Regions from separate parts of the Geobacillus sp. CX412 genome, predicted to be linked through region 2. Evidence: riboswitches for the same ligand, from Rfam matches in the RefSeq annotation. Region 2 holds a riboswitch; the other holds the start of a gene.

What was found. A riboswitch is a leader RNA that binds a small molecule or an ion and turns the genes downstream of it on or off. The one in region 2 is predicted to bind S-adenosylmethionine.
Region 1: it holds a riboswitch for S-adenosylmethionine, as region 2 does, so the genes downstream of both, metK (methionine adenosyltransferase) here and mtnK (S-methyl-5-thioribose kinase) in region 2, are expected to answer to the same signal.

What each region holds. Positions count from the first base shown of each region.
Region 1 covers NZ_CP103461.1:564,075-567,649, reverse strand. The annotation lists gene asnB (asparagine synthase (glutamine-hydrolyzing)) at 1-603, opposite strand, end outside; gene metK (methionine adenosyltransferase) at 806-2,017, opposite strand; SAM riboswitch class I at 2,198-2,312, opposite strand; gene pckA (phosphoenolpyruvate carboxykinase (ATP)) at 2,498-3,575, shown strand, end outside.
Region 2 covers NZ_CP103461.1:2,599,565-2,603,139, reverse strand. The annotation lists gene mtnA (S-methyl-5-thioribose-1-phosphate isomerase) at 1-403, opposite strand, end outside; gene mtnK (S-methyl-5-thioribose kinase) at 426-1,628, opposite strand; SAM riboswitch class I at 1,709-1,872, opposite strand; gene NXM86_RS13545 (carbon-nitrogen family hydrolase) at 1,967-2,782, opposite strand; gene NXM86_RS13540 (pyridoxal phosphate-dependent aminotransferase) at 2,883-3,575, shown strand, end outside.

The DNA of each region.
Region 1 (3,575 bases), 1.4 Mb from region 2:
TTTAATCCCAACGGACATGGTCATTGGCTCAGGCACATATTGGAATGTTAAATAGTGCTGCAGTGCATTATAATCAAGAACGTCGTTTTCCATTGCATGCAAAATGCTTTTCTTTTCCGATGCAAAAAACGTACGACCCGCTTCTTCTAAGTAGAAAAACGGCTTAATGCCGAATGGGTCGCGCGCGGCAAAAATCGTTTTTTCTTCTTTATCCCAAATGACAAACGCAAACATGCCGCGAAGCTTTTCTACCGCTTTTTCTTTTTCAGCGCTGTAAAGAGCGATAATGACTTCCGTATCCGAGTTGGTTGCAAATTCATATCCTTTTTCCACTAATTCATCCCGCAGCTCAAGGTAATTGTAAATTTCGCCATTAAAAATAATCCAATACCGCTCATTTTCGTAAGAAAGCGGCTGATGACCTGCTTCTAAATCAATGATGCTTAAGCGGCGGAACCCGAAATGGACATATTCATCAAAATAGTATCCATGATCGTCCGGACCACGATGTGTAATCATATCATTCATCTCTTCGAACGTTTTCTGCCATTGTTCGTCTGGCATTTTCGGCTCATCATGAACGCATCCGATAAACCCACACATGTTTTGTTTCACCTGTTCCTTTTATATTTACCCTATTGGTTATACCATACATAATAGGAATATAGCATTTCGTTTACTCTTTTGAAACAAATTGTTGCCAATCTTTTCTGCAGAGCAGTCGAAGCAGATGCTTTTTCGTTGCGTTTGCCCTTGATTTTGCCAAAAAAAGAGAGCTACATAACGTAACTCCCTTTTCTGTTTGTTATTGCTTTGCTAACGCAAGAGCTTGCTCTTTCAATGTTTCCGCTTTATCAGTGCGCTCCCATGGAAGATCGATGTCCGTGCGTCCGAAATGGCCATAAGCCGCTGTTTGTTTATAAATTGGGCGGCGCAAATCTAACATTTTAATAATGCCAGCAGGACGAAGATCAAAATTGTTGCGCACCACTTCAATTAAAATATCTTCGGATACTTTTCCGGTCCCGAATGTATCAATGGAAATGGAAACTGGTCTTGCAACACCGATCGCATATGCCAACTGCACTTCACATTTATCCGCAAGTCCTGAAGCAACAATGTTTTTCGCTACATAACGCGCTGCATAGGCTGCGGAGCGGTCTACTTTTGTCGGATCTTTACCAGAAAACGCACCGCCGCCATGGCGAGCATAACCGCCATATGTGTCAACGATAATTTTCCGTCCTGTTAAGCCAGCATCGCCTTGAGGTCCGCCGATGACGAAACGGCCTGTCGGGTTAATAAAATATTTTGTGTTTTCATCGATCAGTTCTGCTGGTACAATCGGCTTAATGACATGTTCTTTAATATCGCGCTCAATTTGTTCTTGTGTAATTTCCGGATGATGTTGCGCTGATACAACGATCGTATCGATACGCACTGGTTTTCCATTTTCATCGTATTCTACTGTTACTTGTGTTTTACCATCTGGACGCAAATATGGCAAAATGGCTTCTTTCCGCACTTCTGACAAACGGCGTGCCAAACGATGCGCTAACGAAATCGGAAGCGGCATTAATTCTTTCGTTTCATTGCAAGCAAATCCAAACATTAACCCTTGGTCTCCAGCACCGATCGCTTCAATTTCCTCGTCAGTCATCTGACCTTCGCGGGCTTCTAACGCCTTATCGACTCCCATTGCGATATCTGGAGACTGTTCGTCAATCGATGTCAATACAGCACAAGTATCGGCATCAAAACCATATTTCGCACGAGTATAGCCAATTTCGCGAACCGTATCGCGGACGATTTTCGGGATATCTACATATGTTGATGTCGTAATTTCTCCACTTACGAGCACAAGCCCTGTTGTAACGCTCGTTTCGCATGCGACGCGAGCATTCGGATCCTTCTCTAAAATGGCATCTAAAATGGCATCGGAAATTTGGTCACAAATTTTGTCAGGATGACCTTCCGTTACAGATTCCGAAGTAAATAAACGTCTTTTTTTTGACATTCGTCAGTTTCCTCCTCTTTTCATAATCGAACGTCTAAATATTGTATTCTTGCAAACTGCAGATGATACGGTACTCATTCCCTTTTATTATAGCTTTTATATATCTTGACACATAGACATATAAAAAAACCTTTCCTGTAATTTTGAGGAAAGGTCATTGCAATCATATTGCTCCTTTCACTCTTATCGCTCAAGGACGTTGCCTTGCCACAGGTTAGCACCATTTCACACATTTCCAGTTGTGACGGTTGCTGGGTTTCATCGGGCCTGTCCCTCCACCGGCTCGGGATAAGAGTATCCGTTCAATGAGTTATCATATCGTAATTAAATAAAGAAAGTCAACAAAATTAGACAATTTTTTTATGAACAAAAATGAGAAAAATAAAAGAAAAGAAATTGTCACAAATAGTATGGACTAATAATAAAAATGTGTTATACTATTTTAAGGAGACCATTTCAATAAAAAGGAAGGTTTTGTACATGGGAGTCGCTAATATGACAAGTAAACTTACCACATTATTACAACAGCCAAATGTGTTTCATAATTTATCGGTAGCACAGCTTGTAGAAAAAGTGTTGCAACGAAATGAAGGTCGGTTGACAGCTACCGGAGCAGTTGCGGTAACGACAGGAAAATATACAGGTCGCTCTCCAAAAGATAAATACATTGTAGAAGAAGCTTCGACGAAATCAAAAATCGATTGGGGGACGACGAACCAGCCGATTTCTGAAGAAGTTTTCGAAAACTTATACAATAAGGTAATTGACTATTTAATGAAAAAAGATGAAATATTTGTTTTTAAAGGATTTGCCGGCGCTGATCCCAAATACCGCTTACCTATCCAAGTCATTAATGAATTTGCGTGGCAAAATTTATTTGCACATCAACTATTTATTCGCCCAACAGCGGAAGAACTGCAAACACACAAAGCGGAATTCACCGTTATTTGCGCACCAAACTTTAAAGCAGATCCTGCCGTTGATGGAACAAGATCGGAAACATTTATCATTATTTCTTTTGAACGGCGGATCGTGTTAATCGGTGGCACAGAATATGCTGGCGAAATGAAAAAATCGATTTTCACTGTGATGAATTATCTGCTCCCAGAACAAGGAATTTTATCGATGCATTGTTCGGCAAACGTCGGTAAAGAAGGGGATGTCGCATTATTCTTTGGTCTATCCGGCACGGGAAAAACGACGCTTTCCGCCGATCCAAACCGCCGTCTTATTGGTGATGACGAACACGGCTGGTCCAACCGCGGCATCTTTAATATCGAAGGCGGTTGCTATGCAAAATGCATCAATTTATCACGGGAAAAAGAACCGCAAATTTTTGATGCGATCGGATTCGGTGCGGTGCTCGAAAACGTTATTATCGATGAGCATACAAGACTGCCTAATTATGATGACGCTACGTTAACGGAAAATACCCGCGCTGCTTACCCTATTCAAGCGATTAGCAATATCGTTGATCCGAGCATCGCTGGTCATCCGTCGACGATTATTTTCTTAACGGCAGACGCATTCGGAGTATTGCCGCCGATTAGCAAGCTAA
Region 2 (3,575 bases):
CTTCAATTTGAATGCGAATCGCTTCATGGATGAGCGTCGTTTTTGCTTCGTTAACAGAGGAAACGTGGGCGATGCTGGAAACAAGCCGGTCTAATGCCCAAAACAAGTTCACTGCAGTTGGCCGAGAGCTTGCTAAGTAGTCGCGGTCCTTTCGCACGTGCTCTTTAAATTTTTCCAGTGATTCTGTTTCATATTGCTGTGCAGAAAGAGCGAGGCCGTAAGCAGCCGTAATGCCGATCGCCGGTGCGCCGCGTACTTTTAACGTGGCGATTGCGTCCCGTACATCTTCAATATCTTTTAATTCCAAATATTCCGTCACTAATGGTAGCTTTTGTTGATTTAAAATTGTAATATGAGTGTCGTTCCATTCCACAGAGCGCGGGATTGCGAATGGTTCTGCCATTATGGTTCTTCCTTTCATTGTGTTAATTCGTTGCTGCAAGCACTGTTTGTGCGAAAAGGGAACGGATTTCTTTAGTGCTAGATAATGTTTCACGTTGCAAAATGAGGCTTCTGCCAAGACGAAGGGCATAACGTTTTGCTTGTAAGCGTTCCTCTTTATCCTCAATGCCATCAAGGTCAGCGACATGTGCTAATCCAATCGTGCGGCGGATGACTTCACATCCGGCAAAGCCGATCGCGTCAATAAACGTGTGATGCAGCACGTCTTCTAACAATCCTTCTGTTTTTGCATATGGTTCTACATTGTGAGTGCGCCAAAGATCAGAAAAGATTGTCGCGAATACATCCCAAGTTTTGTCGATATGAGCAAATAACGGTTCTTGTTGTTGTTCTGGGCGGGACAACGCATTTAACAGCAAGTTTGCGAAAAATTGGCCGATGTCAAAACCGAACGGGCCATAAAACGCAAACTCTGGATCAATGATTTTCGTTTCTTCATCGCTGGCAAAAATGCTTCCAGTATGCAAATCACCGTGGATGAGCGCATCTCCTTCGGTTAAAAACTTGCGCTTTAATTTGGCGACTTCTAAGCGGAGCTTGTCATCGTTCCAAAGCGCTTTTACATCATCGCGAAGCTCGTCTTCAAAGTTGTTCGTTTCATGATTAAAGAACGGATCGGTAAATACAAGGTCTTCGGTGATTTTGCATAATTCCGGATTAACAAAACTTTGCGCTAATTGTTTTTTTTCTTGTTGATTCATGCCAAAGTCGGAAGTGTAAAACGATGTCTTTGCGATAAATTCGCCAATATGCTGCGATAAAAGCGGATACGTTTTTCCTTCAATCAACCCTTTGCGGGCGATTTGCAAGTGAGATAAATCTTCCATAACGGTAATTGCCAAAGATTCATCGGAATAGTATACTTTTGGCACGTATTGCGGAACATAGCTTGCGAATGTGCGCAGCGCATTGCTTTCAATAACAGCGCGTTTTAATGTGAGCGGCCAGCTTTCACCGACTACTTTTGCGTACGGGAGCGCTTGTTTTACGATAATTCCTTTCTTTGTTTGCTGATCGACAACGCGGAAAACAAGATTTAAGTTGCCGTCGCCAATTTCGCGGCAGGCAAGCGGTGTTCCTTCCGGAAAAAGACCGAGACGGACCGTCAAAGAGATTGCGCCTTGTTCCGTTAATGGTTCATAAACCGTTGGATGAGAAACTGGCATAATGTAAAACTCCTCCTTCATGTAAATTAAAAAGCCTCTTTCTGCATAGAAAGAGGCTTGAAGATTCCATATCTTCGCACCTCTTATCTTTCAGAAAGAACGAGTCTTTCTGTTGGACTTAGCACCGTGCCCTGCGGAAGTAGAGAACTTCCGGCGCCAAAAAGTGCGCCCTATCTCACGATAGTATTACGGTCGGTTGCTGGGCTTCATTGGGCCAATTCCCTCAGCCAACTCTTGATAAGAGTGTGTCAGCATATTCAATTTTTTAATTTTCGCTATGTTGGCAATTTTGAAGTTTTATGCTTGATACGAATCATACATGGTCACGAAATGATTTGTCAACTCTTTTTTAAAAAATTTTTTTCTGCAGCGATGTAGTCGTTAGCTCTGCGGTCCGCAAAAATCGGGATTTGTTTTCGCACTTCTCTTACTTTTTGAAGATCGATTTGTGCCATTAACGTACAAGGTTCTTCATTTGCTTCTGCAATGATTTCTCCCCATGGGTCAACCACCAGCGAATGACCGGCAAAGACATTGTTTGGATCGCTTCCAGCGCGATTGCACGCGATGACGTAGCATTGATTTTCAATCGCGCGCGCCGCAAGCAGTGTACGCCAATGCGAAAGGCGAGGAAGCGGCCACTCGGCGACGACAAATAACACTTCCGCCCCTTGGACCATATGGACGCGAATCCATTCTGGGAAGCGGATGTCATAACAAATGACGCCTGCACATCGAGTGTTTTCTAATGTGAACAATCCCATTTCTTCCCCTGGCTGTAAGTAAAGATGTTCATCCATCAGCTGGAACAAATGGAGTTTGCTATATTCGCCAACGATGATGCCGTTTCGGTCGGCGATGTACATTGTATTGGTGACGCCGCGATCTGTTTTTCTGGCAATTGATCCAGCGACAATATTGACATGATGCGACTTGGCAAGTTTTTGAATGAACGCTTTTGTACGCATACCGCCCTCATCGGCAATCTCATCGAGTCTGGTTAAGTCATAGCCAGTCGTCCATAGTTCAGGAAGGACGATAATATCTGGGTGATTTTTTGAAATTTTTTCTATCTCTCTTTCAACGCGCCGTTCGTTTTCATTAGGATTGCCAAAAGCGATATCTAGCTGAAGACATGCGATTTTTATCGTCATGAACATTCACCTCGAAAAAATTTTACTTTACATTTTGATTTTTACGATATATGATTTTTCACTAGAATTTCAAGAAAATTTTTGAGAAGGTGTTAACGCGATGAAACAATTTCCACTATCTGAGTTATTGCAGAGCCTTCCAAAACAGTTTTTTGCTTCGCTTGTCGATAAAGTCGCAAAAAAAATGGCGGAGGGGCATGACATCATCAATTTAGGGCAAGGAAATCCCGACCAGCCGACTCCACCGCATATCGTGGAGGCGATGCAAAAAGCGGTGGCGAACCCAAAATATCACAAATACTCGCCATTTCAAGGGTATTCCTTTTTGAAACGCGCCGTTGCTAAGTTTTATGAGCGCGAATACGGCGTTGCCATTGATCCGGAAAAAGAAGTGGCGGTTTTGTTTGGCGGGAAAGCGGGTCTTGTGGAGATCCCGCAATGTTTAGCCAATCCGGGGGATATTGTGCTCGTGCCTGACCCGGGATATCCGGATTATTGGTCGGGGATTGCGCTGGCGCGCGCGGAAATGGTGATGATGCCATTGCGTGCGGAAAATCAGTTTTTGCCTGATTATGATGAAATTCCTGCAAATATTGCGGAAAAAGCAAAAATCATGTTTTTAAACTATCCGAATAATCCAACCGGGGCGATCGCTTCTAAGGAGTTTTTTGAAGAAACGGTGTCGTTTGCCGCAAAACACGGTATTTGCGTCGTTCATGATTTTGCTTACGGTGCGATTGGCTTTGACGGAAAAAAACCGGTCAGCTTTCTTCAAGCAGAGGGGGCAAAAGAA